DNA from 4 places in the Pseudomonas sp. GWSMS-1 genome. Region 1 is predicted to be linked to each of the others. Evidence: predicted binding sites of a transcription regulator. Region 1 holds the regulator's gene; each other region holds the start of a gene.
What was found. Region 1 encodes sigma-54, which starts transcription at its own class of promoters, with help from an activator protein. Its sites were predicted from a motif close to ANTGGCATNNANNTTGCTNT; they were not measured.
Positions count from the first base shown of each region.

Region 1 (4,365 bases):
TGGACACCGCGACCTGCGGATGCAGTAGCTCGGTATGCAGCAGGGCGCGCTCGGCCAGTTCTGGCAGCAGCCCGGCGGGCAGGTTGTCAATGCAGTAGAAACCGTTGTCCTCGAGCACATCGAGGGCCGTGCTCTTCCCGGAGCCGGAACGACCGCTAACGATGATCAGGCGCATGTCTAGGCTCGATTGAGTTGGCTTTGTACGTCAACCACCACTTGATACAAGGCTTCGCTACTTTCGGCTTGGCGCAGGCTGGCACGCACGTCGCTGCGGTCGAGCATGCTAGCGATCTGCCGAAGCAATTCCAGGTGAGCGTCAGTGGCGGCCTCTGGCACCAGCAGAACAAACAGCAGATCGACGGGGGCGCCATCAATGGCGTCGAAGTCGACCGCGGCGTCCAGGCGCAGCAGGGCGCTGATCGGTGCAGTGCAACCCGGCAGGCGACAGTGCGGTATGGCAATGCCATTACCGAAGCCGGTTGAACCCAGTTTTTCACGGGCAATCAGGCTTTCGAAGATGTCTTGGCCATCCAGGTCAGGCAGCTCGCGTGCTACCAGGTTGGCAATCTGTTCGAGAACACGTTTTTTGCTGCCGCCCGGCACGTTCACTAGGGAACGGCCGGGGGTCAGGATAGTTTCAAGTCGGATCATAGGAGATAGACGACGTCAGCGGGCCATAGCGCCTTGTTGACGATCGAGCTGTTTTTCCTTGTGTTTGATGAGTTGTCGATCGAGTTTGTCGGTCAGTAAATCGATGGCGGCGTACATATCGTCATGCTCGGCATTTGCGACGACTTCACCGCCTGCAATATGCAGGGTCGCTTCGATTTTCTGCTTGAGTTTCTCGACCTCCATGATGACTTGTACATTGGTGATCTTGTCGAAGTGGCGTTCTAATCGGCCGAGTTTTTCGCCGATATAGTCGCGCAGGGCGTCGGTCACATCCAGCTGGTGTCCACTGATGTTGACTTGCATACCGCTTTCTCCTTGTTACCGTGTGTAAGAGGCAGGCAAGAGGCCTGCCGCCGGAACACTGTGGCGTGGAAGACTCTGGCAGAACGGATTCGGCATTAGCTCTACTGGCTGTGTAGCTGTATGGCCGCGTAGCGAAAAAGCCTTGCCTGAAAGGTTCTGTGCAGTGTGACGGATCTTCCTTCTTAGTGCCGCCTTAGATCAATCGTTTGCGCTCGCTGGAGGGCGCTATTCCGAGGGACTCACGGTATTTTGCGACCGTACGGCGAGCGACTTGAATGCCTTGTGCCTCCAGTAGACCAGCGATCTTGCTGTCACTCAACGGCTTTTTCGCATTTTCCGCCGCGACCAGTTTTTTGATGATGGCGCGGATCGCTGTCGACGAACATTCGCCCCCTTCAGAGGTGCTGACATGGCTGGAAAAGAAGTACTTCAGCTCGTAAATGCCGCGCGGGGTGTGCATGAACTTCTGCGTTGTTACCCGTGAAATAGTCGACTCGTGCATCCCTACGGCTTCGGCAATGTCGTGCAGCACTAGAGGCTTCATTGCCTCGTCGCCGTAGTCGAGGAAGCCGCGCTGGTGTTCGACGATCTGCGTGGCGACTTTCATTAGGGTTTCGTTGCGGCTTTGCAGGCTTTTGATAAACCAGCGCGCTTCTTGCAGTTGGTTGCGCATAAAGGTGTTGTCGGCGCTGGAGTCGGCGCGCTTCACAAAGCCGGCGTATTGCGCGTTAACCCGTAGGCGCGGCATAGCTTCTTGGTTCAGCTCCACCAGCCAGCGCTCGTTGTGTTTACGCACGATCACGTCGGGCACCACGTATTCCGGCTCGCTGGACTCTATCTGCGAGCCGGGGCGCGGGTTGAGGGTCTGGATCAGATCGATGACCTGGCGCAGCTCATCTTCCTTGAGCTTCATGCGGCGCATCAGCTGGCTATAGTCGCGGCTACCAAGCAGGTCGAGGTAATCGCTGGTCAGGCGCAGGGCTTCGCTCAGCCACAGTGTTTTTGCGGGGAGCTGGCGCAGTTGCAGGAGCAGGCATTCGCCCAGGTTGCGCGCGGCAATGCCGGTGGGCTCGAATTGCTGAATGCGGTGCAGCACGGCTTCGACTTCATCGAGTTCGATGTCCAGCTCGGGATCGAATGCGTCGACCACTTCTTCCAGAGTTTCTTCCAGGTAGCCTTGGTCGTTGATGCAGTCGATCAGGGTTACAGCAATCAGACGGTCCTTGTCCGACATCGGCGCCAGATTGAGCTGCCAGAGCAGGTGGCTTTGCAGGCTCTCACCGCTGGAGGTGCGGGTGGTGAAATCCCACTCGTCATCATCGTTGCTGTTGTTGGGAAGGCTGCTAGCACTGGTTTGGTAAATATCTTCCCAGGCGGTGTCAACGGGCAGCTCGTTGGGGATGCGCTCACCCCAGTCGCCTTCTTCCAGGTTGTCCACAGTCTGAGTGGTTTCCTGGTAGCTGGTTTCTTGAAGGGGGGCTTCAGCCTGCTCACTGGTATTGGCGCTTTCTGCGCCATCGGCCATGGGGTCCGAGTTGTCGAAGTCATCGCCTTCTTCTTGGCGTTCGAGCATCGGGTTGGACTCCAAGGCTTCCTGGATCTCTTGTTGCAGATCCAGGGTCGACAGTTGGAGCAGACGGATGGCCTGTTGCAGCTGCGGTGTCATCGTCAGCTGCTGGCCCATTCTCAGGACGAGCGATGGTTTCATTGCAGACCTTATTTACCGGCGTCTGTGCGCAATCCACTACAGGGCGTTTTTAAAAACGCCACCAGGAAGCAAATTATATGCCTGACTCTAAAGCTTTTGCCTAGCCTTGGCTGCAACAGGCTTGAGAAAAGCCGTGGTTACAGCCGGAACTCATGCCCCAGGTAAACTTCTTTTACTGTCTGGTTGGCCAGAATGGTCTCGGCATCACCTTCGGCGATCAGTTGGCCATCACTAACAATGTAAGCCGTTTCGCAAATATCCAAGGTCTCGCGAACATTGTGGTCGGTGATCAATATACCGATGCCCTTGGCCTTGAGGTGATGGATGATCTGCTTGATGTCGCCCACAGAAATCGGGTCAACACCGGCGAAGGGTTCGTCGAGCAGGATGAACTTGGGGTTGGTCGCCAGAGCGCGGGCAATTTCCACGCGGCGGCGCTCACCACCAGACAAACTCATGCCGAGGTTGTCGCGGATATGGCTGATATGAAACTCCTGCAGCAGGCCTTCAAGTTCCTTGCGGCGTGCGGCGCCGTCGAGGTCATTGCGGGTTTCCAGGATGGCCATGATGTTGTCGGCCACGCTGAGCTTGCGGAATATCGAGGCTTCCTGTGGCAGGTAACCGATGCCCGCACGAGCGCGGCCATGCATGGGCTGATGGCTGACGTCGAGGTCGTCGATCATCACGCGGCCCTGATCAGCCTGCACCAAGCCAACGATCATGTAGAAACAGGTGGTCTTGCCGGCACCGTTGGGGCCGAGCAGTCCGACGATCTGCCCGCTGTCGATGCTCAGGCTGACGTCGCGCACGACCTGGCGGCCTTTGTAGCTTTTGGCCAAGTGTTGGGCTTTCAATGTGGCCATTATTACTGCGCCTGCTGGTCGGCTGGTTTGTTCTTCGGCTGGATCACCATGTCGATGCGCGGACGTGGCGCTGTGACGTTGGTGCCTGTGGCGCGGCCGGCGTTGACGATCTGGCGCTGGGTGTCATAGACGATTTTCTCGCCTTCGAAGGTGTTGCCTTCTTGAATCACCTTGGCTTGGTCGATCAATACAACGCGATCATTGGCCATGAAGTATTGGATGGTCAGGCCGTAGGCTTTGACGACCTGCTTGTCGGCAGATGGCAGTTGTTCGTAGTAGGCCGGCTTGCCGACAGAGGTAAACACTTCGACATCGCCCTGGGCATTCTGGGTGATGGTCACGGTGTTGCCTGTGATTTTGAGTGTGCCTTGAGTAATCACAACGTCGCCGCGGTAGACCGCTACGCCTTGTTTGTCATCGAGCTCCGCGCTGTCAGCCTGGATACGGATTGGCTGTTCGCGGTCGGATGGCAGTGCCCAGGCGCTGACACTTCCGAGTGCGGCGCTGAGGCTGAGTAGTAGGGGGAGGGTGTTAACGAGCCTCATGCTGACCTCTTACGTTGGACAGCAGGAGCATCCTGCCGTCATTCATGTACGCTTTCATTCCTTGTGCCGTGGTCACCCCATTGGCCGCGACGATTCTAACGGCTTGCTGGGTCTGCGCATATTCCTTCTCGGGGAAGACGGTCAGGCGGCTGGTGGTGAGAACGGTTGGGCGGCCTTTGGCATCAGTGCGATCGACGCGCACGCGCTCGATCAATTCGACTTCCGTGCCGCCAGGGGAGACTTCGCCGCGCTCACTGCGGATTTTCCAGGGCAG
Region 1 covers NZ_JBMHHV010000003.1:403,024-407,388, forward strand. The annotation lists gene rapZ (RNase adapter RapZ) at 1-175, opposite strand, end outside; gene ptsN (PTS IIA-like nitrogen regulatory protein PtsN) at 178-651, opposite strand; gene hpf (ribosome hibernation-promoting factor, HPF/YfiA family) at 667-975, opposite strand; gene ACEPAJ_RS02805 (RNA polymerase factor sigma-54) at 1,169-2,683, opposite strand; gene lptB (LPS export ABC transporter ATP-binding protein) at 2,821-3,546, opposite strand; gene lptA (lipopolysaccharide transport periplasmic protein LptA) at 3,549-4,091, opposite strand; gene lptC (LPS export ABC transporter periplasmic protein LptC) at 4,078-4,365, opposite strand, start outside.

Region 2 (4,365 bases), on a different contig from region 1:
CGCACCTTGGTCGGGTTGATGCCCTGCTTGCGTAGCTGCGCCTTCACCAATGCAGGGTTCTGGCCGCTGGCTTCACCTTTTATTTTGGCACCCTGCTTGTTGGTGCCTTCCCAAGCGAAGGTGCTGGTTTTTAGTGCTTTAACGGCCATCGGTTAGTCCTTTGTCACGCGGTTCACTTCAGCGAGGCTGGTCACGCCCTGCATGGCCTTCAGCAGCGCTGAAGTTCGCAGATCATTAAAGCCGTCTTTGCGCATCTGGATGGAGATATCAATCGAGTTGCCTTCCTCCATGATAATCCGCTGCAGCGCCGGCGTGTTTTTAACCACTTCATAAATCCCGACACGGCCTTTATAACCGCCGTTGCAATTTTCGCAGCCAACCGGCTCATAAATCTTGAAGGTGCCGATTTTGTCTTCCGGGAAACCTTCCTCCAGCAGGGCCTCGCGCGGGATCTGAATTTCTTTCTTGCAGTTGTTGCACAGCTTGCGTGCAAGGCGCTGGGCGATAATCAGGTTCACCGAGGTGGCGATGTTGAATGACGGCACGCCCATGTTGCGTAGTCGCGTCAGGGTTTCGGCCGCGCTATTGGTGTGCAAGGTCGACATCACCATGTGCCCGGTTTGTGCGGCCTTAATAGCAATGGAGGCGGTGTCCAGGTCACGAATTTCACCGACCATGATGATGTCCGGGTCCTGACGCAGAAAGGATTTCAGTGCCGCGGTAAAGTCCATGCCCTGCTTGGGGTTAACGTTGACTTGGTTAATGCCCTCTAGGTTGATTTCCACCGGGTCTTCAGCCGTGGAGATATTTACGTCGACGGTATTGAGAATATTCAAGCCGGTGTACAGCGATACGGTTTTGCCGGAGCCGGTTGGGCCTGTGACCAGAATCATGCCCTGCGGTTGTTTGAGGGCGGCCATATACAGCTCTTTTTGCGATTCTTCATAGCCCAGTGCGTCGATGCCCATCTGCGCACTGGCAGAGTCAAGAATCCGCATCACGATTTTCTCACCCCATAGGGTTGGACACGTACTGACGCGGAAATCGATAGACTTGGTTTTCGAGATACGCATCTTGATGCGGCCGTCCTGCGGCTTGCGTCGCTCTGAAATATCCAGGCCGGCCATTACCTTTAAGCGCGCAGAGATGCGCGGCGATAGCTGGATCGGTGGGCGGGCTATCTCATGCAGAATGCCGTCAGTGCGAAAGCGCACCCGGTAGGTCTTCTCGTAAGGCTCAAAGTGCAGGTCTGAGGAGCCTTTTTTAATCGCATCCAGCAGCATCTTATTTACAAAACGCACCACAGGCGCATCGTCTGCGGAGTTGCCGTCAGCTTTTACTTCCGCGTCATCATTAATCGCTTCAACATCCAGGCCATCGAGGTCAACGTCGGCCAGTTCATCCATACCGCCGGTGGCGGAGTCGAAAAATTTATCGATAGCGTCACCGAGCTTGTCATCCTCAACCAGAATGGCCTCGGTGTTCATGCCGGTGCTGAATTGAATGTCAGTAATGGCCTGATGGTTGGTGGGGTCGGAGACCGCGACAAACAGCTTGTTGCCCCTGCGCCACAGTGGCAGCACACGGTGCTGACGCACCAGCTTTTCGGTCACCAAGTCTTTGGGCTGGTTTTCTTTGTCGATGGCATTCAGGTCAACAAAGGACACGCCAAACTGATCGCTGGCCAGCTCGGCCAATACCCGGCTTTTCACCAGTTTGTTTTGCACCAGGTAGGTGACTAGTGACAGCTTGTTACGCTGTGCTTGGGCTTGCGCTTGTTGCGCGGCTTTTTCATCCAGCAGTTCCGCCAACACCATCTGCCGGGCCAGGCCGGTAAGGGGCACGCTATCGTTCATCATAGGCTCCATAACAATGCATGCCTTATAGCCTAGATGCTAAGGACTGCCAAATATAATGGGGTCAGGTGACAAAAAATGGCAGTTAGTGCCGGCTGTGCGGCGACAAATGTCTGGAGTGTTTATTTAGAGGTCCAGATTAACGCTATGTTGGAAGTTGGCATGCAAGGTGCACTGTTAGGGTTAGGTCGTCGACCTATACACACTAAGGAGATGCTTATATGAAAGCTCAAATGCAGAAAGGCTTTACCCTGATTGAATTGATGATCGTAGTCGCGATCATTGGTATTTTGGCTGCAATTGCCATTCCGCAGTATCAGAACTACATCGCGCGGTCGCAATTTTCCGAGTCTCATGCTTTACTCGGTGGCGCTCGCACTGCAGTGCAGGAGCGTATAGATCAGGGCCAGTCTTTTACCGCATCGACAGGTGACGCTACAGCTGCTTCTAACGTTCTTGGTCTTCAATTGACCGGTGAATATGGCGCAATTACCTCGCCAGCTTACAACGGTACTGACGCTACTTATGCGCTGACATATACATTCAAAACTGCTGGTGTTAATGCCAATCTTGTAAGCGATACGGTTGACTATACCTATACCAAGGCTACCGGGCTTTGGGCTTGTACAACTTCTGTTCCACAGCAGTACGCCAGCAAGTGCGCTACCGGTTCTTAATGGTTCATGATTGAATGACGCCCCGCAATGCGGGGCGTTTCTTTACGTGGGTGACGTATTGAAAAAATTAGTTCCTATTTTTTGGGTGTTTGGAGTGGTCGTTTTTCCAAATATTCTATTCGGATTACTTTCCCTTTATTTTGGTTTGGGGCGGCCCTACGTAAACTTTGACTATCTGGTTTGTGCTGTTATTTTTTTTACACCGCTACGATTTTTATTTTACCCGCTTGTTTTGGTTTGTGCTTTTTTTGATGTGATGCTTTTGGTATGTCAGGTTTTCCCTTTTGTTAGGTTGCAAGATGTTTTTTATCTCTTAGGCTTTATTCCTGCTGCGGCTCTGGCTTGGCAGGCTTGGCTATGTGTGTCGGTGGTATTGGCGCTATTCGCTTTTGGGCTCTTTTCGCTTTCGGTGAGGCGTTCGTCGTTATTGAGCTGTCTTGTGTTATTGAATTTTTCTTTGCTGCTGTACGCGTTTTCAGTTTATGGGACTGACGTTGATCGTGGAAAATTTTGGCGTGTTCCAGAGGGGAGAGCTGTATCAAGTCAAGCGGTTTATTTCTATACATATCGTCAAGGTGCGTTTCTTGAGAAGTACTTTGAGGAGGGTGAGCCTTTCAGTAAGGCTGCCTACAGCGGTGCTACTGAGCCATGGTTCGAAGCTGGGGCTGGTTTTAAAAATAAGGTTTTGTTGATTGTTAATGAGTCTTGGGGCGCTACTTTAAATCCTCAGATCGTCGATCAGCTTATTCGACCGCTGCGTGAGCTTAAGAATATCGATGCGGTGGAATATGGTTCGAAAGATTTTGTAGGTGCGACTGTTGCTGGGGAGTTGAGAGAGTTGTGTCGCCTGCAGCCGAATCACTTCAATTTATCAAGTGTGTCAGAAGGTTTTGATGCATGTTTGCCTGGGATGTTTAAGTATCAGGGTTACGTCACGCATGCTATGCATGGTGCGGTTGGGCTAATGTATGACCGGGTTCACTGGTATTCAAAGATTGGTTTTGATGAAAGGGTTTTTTTTGAAAGCAGATCTTGGAAGGAGCGCTGTTACTCTTTTCCTGGCGCGTGTGATCTCGAGTTGATGGAGGAGCAGCTTAAGCCTTTATTGGCTCGGAATGGAAAGGATTTTATATATTGGCTAACACTGAATACCCATTCATATTATGATGTTCGTGACTTGCGCGGCGATTATTTTAACTGTGCTGAGTATGGTGTTTTGTCTGGTGGTGAGGCGTGTAGGAATCTAAAGTTACAAGCCCAGTTTTTTAAAGGCTTGGCGGATGTGCTTTCTGGCGTAGGTTCTGGGGTAGATGTTGTTGTTGTTGGTGATCATTCTCCCCCCATGTTTGATCAGCGCGAGAAAGGCACAGTTTTTTTAGATTCGAAAGTTTCTTATATTCGATTTAGTGTCAGGTAGGTTGGCGTGCTTTGGTTACCTATCAAGGCATATTTCCACGGTACGCCTATTTATTAGTCGTGTTGGGTGCGTAGTGCGGAATCACGCGAAGGCGCTTTCGCTGTCCACCGTGACTCTGTGGAATTTGCCGATATATCAACATCCCGCCATCGTGCGGGGTGTTTGGTTTCTGGCTGTTGTGTGAGTTTTAGAATCGCCATTGACGGACGACTCCATTTACGGATTGTACCTGCAGCTAATCCATCCTAAGTGGTGGCTGCGCTGGTCGCAGTCGAATCGTGGCAGGCGCTTCCACCGCTTTCACGGATGACAGAGGCTAGAGGCTCAGCCGCATCGACAAGTCCACCGCCTTCACATCCTTGGTCAGCGCACCAATCGACACATAATCCACTCCGGTCTCAGCAATTGCTCTCAA
Region 2 covers NZ_JBMHHV010000005.1:3,126,150-3,130,514, reverse strand. The annotation lists gene ACEPAJ_RS18405 (type II secretion system F family protein) at 1-149, opposite strand, end outside; gene pilB (type IV-A pilus assembly ATPase PilB) at 153-1,856, opposite strand; gene ACEPAJ_RS18395 (pilin) at 2,078-2,533, shown strand; gene ACEPAJ_RS18390 (sulfatase-like hydrolase/transferase) at 2,580-3,950, shown strand; gene nadC (carboxylating nicotinate-nucleotide diphosphorylase) at 4,267-4,365, opposite strand, start outside.
Region 2: the regulator sigma-54 is predicted to act here: its motif matches at 2,013-2,032, upstream of ACEPAJ_RS18395 (pilin).

Region 3 (4,365 bases), on a different contig from region 1:
GAGTTGCTGTTGATTGGTCGTCGTCATGTGCGCAGCAATAACTCCTGGATGCATAACTACCACCGGTTGGTGAAAGGTAAGCCGCGCCATCAACTGTTGATGCACCCGGCCGACCTGCAACAGCGTGGGCTGAGCGATGGCCAGCGGGTGCGGGTGCGCTCGCGGGTTGGTGAGATAGAGGTTGAAGTCGCTGCCAGCGACGAAATGATGGCCGGCGTGGTCAGCCTGCCACATGGTTGGGGCCATGCGCGGCCTGGCGTGCAGATGGCAATTGCCAGCGCGCAACCGGGCGCCAGCGCCAACGACCTGACCGATGAGCGGCAGCTCGACAGCCTGTCCGGTAATGCCGCGCTCAACGGTGTGCCGGTGCAGGTGGAGGCGGCCTAGCGAGCCTTGTTTGACCTATGGGCGTGACAGGGAAGGCCGAGCATTGCGCTCGGCTTTTCGCTACAATGCGCCACCGCGCCGACCCGAGAGTCGGAAAGTTAAGTCCTGAGGTGCCCAATGGATATCATCGAAACCATCAAAGAGCAGATCGCCGCCAACACCGTTCTGCTGTACATGAAAGGCTCGCCGAACGCTCCGCAGTGCGGCTTTTCCTCCAAGGCTGCACAGGCTGTAATGGCGTGTGGTGAGAAATTCGCCTACGTCGACATCCTGCAAAACCCGGAAATCCGCGCCAACCTGCCGAAATACGCCAACTGGCCAACCTTCCCGCAACTGTGGGTTGGCGGTGAGCTGGTCGGCGGTAGCGACATCATGGCGGAAATGTTCGACAAGGGTGAGCTGCAGACCCTGATCAAAGACGCTGTGCAAAAAGCCGACGCGTAAGCCGGTGCTGCACAAACAACAAACCCCGCACTTGGCGGGGTTTGTTGTTTATTGCGCGGATGTTTATTCGTCCATTTGCGACTGCAGGTAGTTCTGCAAGCCTACCGACTGGATCAGGCTGAGTTGAGTTTCTAGCCAATCAATGTGCTCTTCTTCGGAGCAGAGGATGTCTTCCAGTAGTTCGCGGCTGGCGTAATCACCGATGCTTTCGCAGTAGGCAATCGCCGCTTTCAGGTCAATGTGTGCCTTGTGTTCGATCTTAAGGTCACACTCGAGCATTTCCTGAGTGTTCTCGCCGATCAGGATTTTGCCGAGGTCTTGCAGGTTAGGCAGGCCTTCGAGGAAGAGGATGCGTTTGATCAGCTTGTCCGCATGCTTCATCTCGTCGATAGACTCGTGGTACTCATGCTCACCGAGTTTCTTCAGGCCCCAGTCTTCATACATGCGTGCATGCAAGAAGTACTGATTGATCGCGACCAGCTCGTTGCCGAGGATCTTGTTCAGATGCTGAATGACTTTCTTGTCGCCTTTCATGTCTGCGTCTGCCTTGCAGGGGAGTTAGCGCTTGATTCTGGGCTGCGGGTTTTTGGCTGTCAAACCTAAGTGCCTGAATTCAAAGTTAAATCCAATCTGAGTAAGAATGCTTAAGTTCTGCATTTTGCTGCTAAGGCATTGAATTACAGCCATAAAAAAACCGGACGCAAGGCCCGGTTCTTGATCGCGCAGTCAATCAGGCGGCAGTAAAGCTGGCCGGGTAGGCCATGACCGCCTGGCTGCTTTGCACGTCGCTTAACGTTTCGCGTACCACTTGCTTGGCCAGGCAGGCGCACTTGCCACACTGGCTGGCAACGCCGAGTGCCGCACGGACATCACGGTAACTGCAGCAGCCCTCATAGATGGCTTCGCGGATCTGACCGTCAGTTACACCTTCGCAGAGACAGACGTACATAGTTAAGGCTCGTGGTGGGGCAGTGGTTCGTGTGAAGGATAGTAATGATAATGAGAATGCTTGTCAAAAATGTGTATGGTTGACTGACGAGCGGTGGCCGCCGGCAGGCCCGCTTCGCTTCTCTCTCTGTGCGGGCCTAATTCGGCTGAGGATTCGGCGCCTATCTGTAGCCGCGACGTGGCATCGGTGTGGGTGAAAAATCGCCGTCGAGGTTTGTCGATCATGGATGCCCCTGGCTGGCTTCTGCCCCGGTCGTATTTATTGCCGGGTGGGCGGCAAAGGGCTGGGCGTGATTGCCGCTGGCATGCCCATGGGCGGAAAGCCTTTGCCGCTTTGCCGCCTATAACACCCTATTTATTGGTTAAATTATTGATAAGTAAGTAAAAAATAAAATGGCACAGCCTTTGCTTATGGTCATGCACGGAAAACAACAACGCCAATTGGCAAAGGTTTCTGACCATGAGCATCAGTTTCGATCGGGCACTCGGCATACATGAAAAGGCACTCGGCTTTCGCACTCAGCGTGCCGAGGTGTTGGCCAATAACATCGCCAACGCTGATACGCCTAACTACAAGGCGCGTGATCTGCAATTCGCCAACGTATTGGCGGAGCAAAGTGCCCAGAACCAGCGCGGCCCGGTCAGTCTGAATCGTACTAACAGCCAGCATATTCCTGCCGATGGTGTGATGGGCGGCGATGCCAGTCTGGAATACCGCAACTCGATGCATCCCTCGATTGATCAGAACACCGTAGACCTGCAGATCGAGCAATCCAACTACGCAGAGAACTCTGTGCAGTTCCAAGCCAGTTTCACCCTGCTCAACAGCAAATTCAAAGGGCTCGTCAGTGCCCTGCGCGGCGATTAATAGGAGCCTGAAGCTATGTCACTTTCCAGTGTTTTCAACATCGCCGGAATGGGTATGAGTGCCCAGAGTACTCGCCTGAATACCATTTCCAGCAACATTGCCAACGCAGAAACGGTCTCATCAAGTATTGATCAGACATATCGCGCGCGGCATCCAGTATTCGCCACCGTGTACCAGTCAGCGCAAGGCGGTGATCGGGGTTCGTTGTTTGCCGATCAGGACAATGCCGGTGCGGGCGTACAGGTATTGGGCGTGGTCGAGGACCAGAGCAGCCTGATGCCGCGCTATGAGCCGAACCATCCGGCGGCCGATGAGGGTGGCTACGTTTACTACCCCAACGTCAACGTGGTGGAAGAGATGGCCGACATGATTTCCGCCAGCCGGGCCTTCCAGACCAACACTGAAATGATGAACACCGCCAAGCAGATGATGCAGCGCGTATTGACCCTGGGTCAGTAAGCCAACGAATAAGGAGTGCAGAGTGATGAGTGTTGTTGGCGATGTCAGTGGTTCGGCGCTGGACCAATACCAGATCAAGCAAGGCAGCAGCCAGAATAAAGAGCTCGGGAAAAACGAGTTTCTCAACTTGCTGGTGGCTCAGTTGAATAACCAAAATCCGCTGGAGCCGCAAGGCAATGGCGAGTTTATCGCCCAGTTGGCGCAGTTCAGCCAGGTTGAGGGGATTGAGAAGCTCAATACCAGCATGGGCTCTTTGCTGAGCGGTTACCAGTCATCCCAGGCGCTGCAGGCTTCTTCGTTGGTCGGACGTAAGGTCATCGTGCCTACGGATAAGGCGGTGGTTGATACCAGTGAGAGCTTTAAGGCGAGCCTCGTTCTGCCAGCCAGCAGCAGTAACGTCTACGTCAATATCTATGACAAGGCCGGTGCTGCTGTGGGGCGGGTCAACCTCGGTGAGCAGGCGGCCGGCAATGTCAGCTTTATCTGGGATGGCAAAGACAGCAGCGGCAACCTTTTGCCGCCGGGTACCTACAAGTTTGAGGCGCAGGCTACTTATGCCGATGGGGCTAAAGGCCTATACACCATGCTACCGGCCAACGTTGACAGCGTGACGCTGGGTGGCAGCGAGTTGATGTTGAATCTGGCGGGGCTTGGCAGTGTGCCTATGTCGCAAGTACAGGTTATCGGTCAGTAACTAACAGGTTTAAGCCGCCGGCTGTCCGGCAGAGGAGTTTTCCATGGGTTTCAATATCGGTCTTAGTGGTTTGCGCGCCGCGACCAGTGACCTCAACGTAACCGGTAATAATATCGCCAACGCCGGTACTGCTGGGTTTAAACAGTCGCGTGCCGAATTTGCCGATGTGTATGCGGCGTCTGTGCTGGGCTCCGGTGCCAACCCGCAGGGCAGTGGTGTGCTGCTGGCCAGCGTGTCTCAGCTGTTTAACCAAGGCAATATCAACACCACGCAAAATGCCTTGGACCTAGCAATCAATGGCGCTGGTTTTTTCCAGACCAGCAATAACGGCGAAATCAACTACACCCGTGCCGGTTACTTTGGGACGGATCGCGACGGCTTTATGGTCAATAATTTCGGCTATAAGCTGCAAGGCTATGCGGTGGATGCCAACAATAACCTGCAGAATGGCGTGGTTACCGATTTGCAAATCCAGTCGGCCAGTCAGGCGCCGTTGCCGACCAGTAATCTGGATCAGGTCTTTAACCTCAATTCGACCAATACCGTGCCGACCACGGTGCCGTTC
Region 3 covers NZ_JBMHHV010000005.1:2,430,272-2,434,636, reverse strand. The annotation lists partial or broken gene ACEPAJ_RS15050 (molybdopterin oxidoreductase family protein) at 1-387, shown strand, start outside; gene grxD (Grx4 family monothiol glutaredoxin) at 505-831, shown strand; gene bfr (bacterioferritin) at 895-1,365, opposite strand; gene ACEPAJ_RS15035 (bacterioferritin-associated ferredoxin) at 1,562-1,780, opposite strand; gene flgB (flagellar basal body rod protein FlgB) at 2,240-2,647, shown strand; gene flgC (flagellar basal body rod protein FlgC) at 2,663-3,106, shown strand; gene flgD (flagellar hook assembly protein FlgD) at 3,132-3,800, shown strand; gene flgE (flagellar hook protein FlgE) at 3,844-4,365, shown strand, end outside.
Region 3: the regulator sigma-54 is predicted to act here: its motif matches at 2,172-2,191, upstream of flgB (flagellar basal body rod protein FlgB).

Region 4 (4,365 bases), on a different contig from region 1:
AAATGCGATTTCTGCTCGGCGGCGTAAAAGCCTGCTTCACGCCGCCGGTATGTCGGGAGGGCGATGGCGAATGCTACCGCCATTCAACCCGGGCGTCTTATGTCGGACGATAAACGCGCACATTGGCATGCCCCTCGCTCAACAGGTGGTGGGCATGCAAACGACTCATGACGCCCTTATCGCAATACAACAGGTATTGCCGCGCGTCATCCAGCTCTTTAAAGCGGCTGTTCAACGCATAGAAGGGCAGCGCTTGCACCTCTATACCCGGCAGTTCGAGTGGCTGCTCTTCGGTGTTATCCGGATGACGGATATCGATGATGACCTGGCCGGCCAGCGCTTCGCTGACCTCCTCAACCTTAACGTCCTTGCCCAGCTCGTCGATCACTTTGTCGATCGGCAGCAAGGTCGCGCGCTCCAGAGCGCGGTCGAGGACCGCCATGTCGAACTGGCCTTCTTCATGCTCGACACGCGGCTTCTTCGCCCGGGTGGTCGGGTTGACCGAAATCACCCCGCAGTATTCCGGCATGTGCTTGGCAAACTCGGCGGTGCCGATCTGCGTGGCGGTGTCGATGATGTCTTGTTTATGGCTGGCCAGCAGCGGACGCAGCACCAGCATATCGGTGGCCGAGTCGATTACCGCAAGGTTGGTCAAGGTCTGGCTGGAGACCTGGGAGATCGCCTCACCGGTCACCAGCGCCTCAATCTGCAGGCGCTCAGCCATGCGTGTAGCAGCGCGCAGCATCATGCGCTTGAGGATCACGCCCATGTGGCTGTTATCGACCTTGCCGAGAATCTCGCCGAGCACTTCCTCGAACGGCACGCTGATAAACAGCACGCGCTGCGAGCTGCCGTATTTTTGCCAGAGGTAGTGCGCCACTTCCATCACACCCAGCTCGTGAGCACGGCCGCCGAGGTTGAAGAAGCAGAAATGCGTGACCAGACCGCGGCGCATCATCTGGTAGGCGGCAACGGTGGAGTCGAAACCACCGCTCATCAACACCAGGCTCTGTTCCAACGAGCCCAGTGGATAACCGCCCAACCCTTGGTGCTGGTGATGAATCACGAACAGGCGCTGGTCGCGGATCTCCATGCGCACCACAACGTCAGGGTCTTTCAGCGAAATACCGGCCGCGCCGCACTGCTGACGCAGTTGGCTGCCGACATAGCGCTCGATATCCATGGAGCTGAACGCATGTTTGCCGGCGCGCTTGCAGCGTACGGCGAAGATTTTTCCAGGCAATTGATCGGCGAAGTGCTGTTTGCACTTTGCCAGCACGTCATCGAGGTCACCCAGTGGGTATTCGTCGACCTGCAAAAAATGCGTGATGCCCGGCGTGCAACTCAGGCGCTCGATCATCGCCTGCAGGGTCTTCGGCTCACTGATCAGGGTTTCGACTTCCAGGTTGTCCCATACACCGCTGACCTGCAGCTGTGGATCGAACTCACGCAAAACCGAACGAATGTTCTTCGCCAGCTGCCGGATAAAGTGCTTACGCACTGGCCGACTTTTAATGGTGATTTCTGGGAAGACTTTAACGATCAGTTTCATGAAAACTATGAGTGCCGAGGCCGCGAAAAAACAGGGGCGCGGATTATAGCGGAAATTGCTCACGCTTTGATCAAAAATCCTCACACCACCCATCAGCGCACTATTTGTGTGCATTACGCAAATACAGCGAACCATAAAGGTGCGCATATTACCTAAACAGCACCTAGCAACCGCCGCGAGCCCTGACTTTCAGGGCGCCCACCCAATTCCGTGCACTGGCATGCAATTTGCTCCCTTGTGAGGCAAGGTACGCCGACGGACTATGCCGGCGCGCCGTACCATATTATTGAGGGGCTCAGCATTCGAGCCTTAGCCACCTGGAGGACAGCATGTCGAAGTCGATTCAACTTATTAAAGAACACGACGTGAAGTGGGTTGACCTGCGCTTCACTGACATTCGCGGCAAGCAGCACCACATCAGCATGCCAGCACGCGACGCACTGGACGAAGACTTCTTCGAAGTCGGCAAGATGTTCGACGGCTCCTCCATCGAAGGCTGGAAAGGCATCGAAGCCTCCGACATGATTCTGCTGCCGGATGACAGCTCTGCGGTACTGGACCCATTCACCGAAGAGCCCACTCTGATTCTGGTGTGCGATGTGATTGAGCCGTCTACCATGCAGGGCTACGAGCGCGACCCACGCGCCATTGCCAAGCGTGCCGAAGAGTTCCTGAAGACCACCGGCATCGGCGACACCGTATTTGTTGGTCCAGAGCCTGAGTTCTTCATCTTCGACTCCGTTAAGTTCAAGTCGGACATGTCTGGCTCGATGTTCAAGATTTTCTCCGAACAGGCCTCGTGGAACAGCGACGCTGATACCGAAGGCCGCCAGGGCAACAATGGCCACCGCATCGGCGTGAAAGGCGGCTACCTGCCGACTCCACCAGCCGACTCGGATCACGAAATCCGTACCGCCATGTGCAACGCTCTGGAAGAAATGGGCCAGATCGTTGAAGTGCACCACCATGAAGTAGCCCCTGGCCAGAACGAAATCGGGGTGAAATTCAACACTTTGGTTGCCAAAGCTGACGAAGTGCAGACCCTCAAGTACTGCGTACACAACGTCGCCGAAGCTTACGGCCGCACTGCCACCTTTATGCCGAAGCCGCTGTATGGCGACAACGGTTCAGGCATGCACGTACACATGTCCATCGCCAAAGATGGCAAGAACACCTTCGCCGGTGAAGGCTATGCGGGCCTGTCCGACACTGCCCTGTACTTCGTTGGCGGCATCATCAAGCATGGCAAGGCGCTGAACGCGCTGACCAACCCGTCCACCAACTCCTACAAGCGCCTGGTGCCAGGCTTCGAAGCGCCAGTGATGCTGGCTTACTCGGCACGCAATCGCTCGGCATCGATCCGTATTCCTTACGTCGCCAGCCCGCGCGGCCGTCGTATCGAAGCACGCTTCCCAGACCCGGCAGCCAACCCGTATCTGGCATTCGCTGCTCTGCTGATGGCAGGTATCGACGGTATCCAGAATAAGATTCACCCTGGCGATGCTGCCGACAAGAACCTCTACGACCTGCCACCGGAAGAGTCCAAGCTGATTCCGCAAGTGTGCGGCAGCCTGAAAGAAGCACTGGAAGCACTGGAAGCCGACCACGACTTCCTGCTCAAGGGAAACGTCTTCACCAAGGACTTCTTGGAATCCTTCACCGAGCTGAAATCGGAAGAAGAAGTTAAGGTTCGCACCTTCGTACACCCGCTGGAATATGACCTGTACTACAGCGTCTAACACCGCACGCAACACAAGAGGCCACCTTCGGGTGGCCTTTTTGCATCTGTATTCTGCCCACTGCCAAGCACCCAGCGCCTTTAAGCCCGATGTTTTCTGCGCCGGTATACGCCACACCATCTGCGCGCTTGCCAGGGCGCCTAAGCAGTGCAACGCTTAGGGCACATTAACTGGGAGAGTCCGGCATGCGCCCTCTACTCATCTGCCTACTGCTGAGCCTGGCATTGCCGGCCAGTGCACAGATCTACAAATACACCGACGCCAATGGCAACACGGTATTCACCGACCAGCCGCCAGAAGGCCAAGCGACAGAAAGTATCGCGCTACCCGCCACCAATAGCGTATCGATGCCAGTGCCCAGCGCTCCAGCTGCACCGCCAACCGACAACACCCTTGAAAAGGCGGCGCCTTACAGCACCTTGCAGCTGACGGGCCTACCCACGGATGAGGCCATGCGCGCCAACAATGGCACCTTCAGCGTCGGGTGACGATAGAGCCGCGCCTGGCCAATAATCACCGTCTGCGCCTGCTGCTCGATGGCAAGCCCTATGGCCAGCCGAGCAACGTGCCGCGCCTGCAAGTCAGTAATGCCGACCGCGGCGAGCACAGCCTGGCCGTGGAAGTGCTAAGCGGCGAGCAGTCGATCCAGCAAAGCGCCACCACCACCTTTACCGTGCAACGGGTCAACACCAGCAGCCCGGCCCTGCGACCGCCAGCACCTACGCCAAAACCCAAACCGGCGCCCTAACCTATGCGCAACCTGTTGTTCTGCGGCCTGATGCTGCTGGCCCTGCCCTCCCTGGCGCAGGTCTATACCTATGTAGACGCCGAAGGGAATCGCGTTTTCACTGACAAACCCAAGTCGGGCAATGCCGAGCGCGTCGAGCTGGCGCCGAGCAACTCAATGCCGGCGATCCAGACACCCACCGCCACCCAGGTTGTAAGCACCCCACCAGAACCGGCGCAGCGTTACAGCCTGCTGCGTATTCTGGTACCGCAGCCCGACGCCACCATCCGCGACAGCGCCGGCAACCTGATTGTCAGCATCAACAGCGAGCCCGGCCTGTTTACGCA
Region 4 covers NZ_JBMHHV010000005.1:387,475-391,839, reverse strand. The annotation lists gene thiI (tRNA uracil 4-sulfurtransferase ThiI) at 98-1,552, opposite strand; gene glnA (type I glutamate--ammonia ligase) at 1,882-3,291, shown strand; partial or broken gene ACEPAJ_RS05170 (DUF4124 domain-containing protein) at 3,477-4,039, shown strand; gene ACEPAJ_RS05165 (DUF4124 domain-containing protein) at 4,043-4,365, shown strand, end outside.
Region 4: the regulator sigma-54 is predicted to act here: its motif matches at 1,767-1,786, upstream of glnA (type I glutamate--ammonia ligase).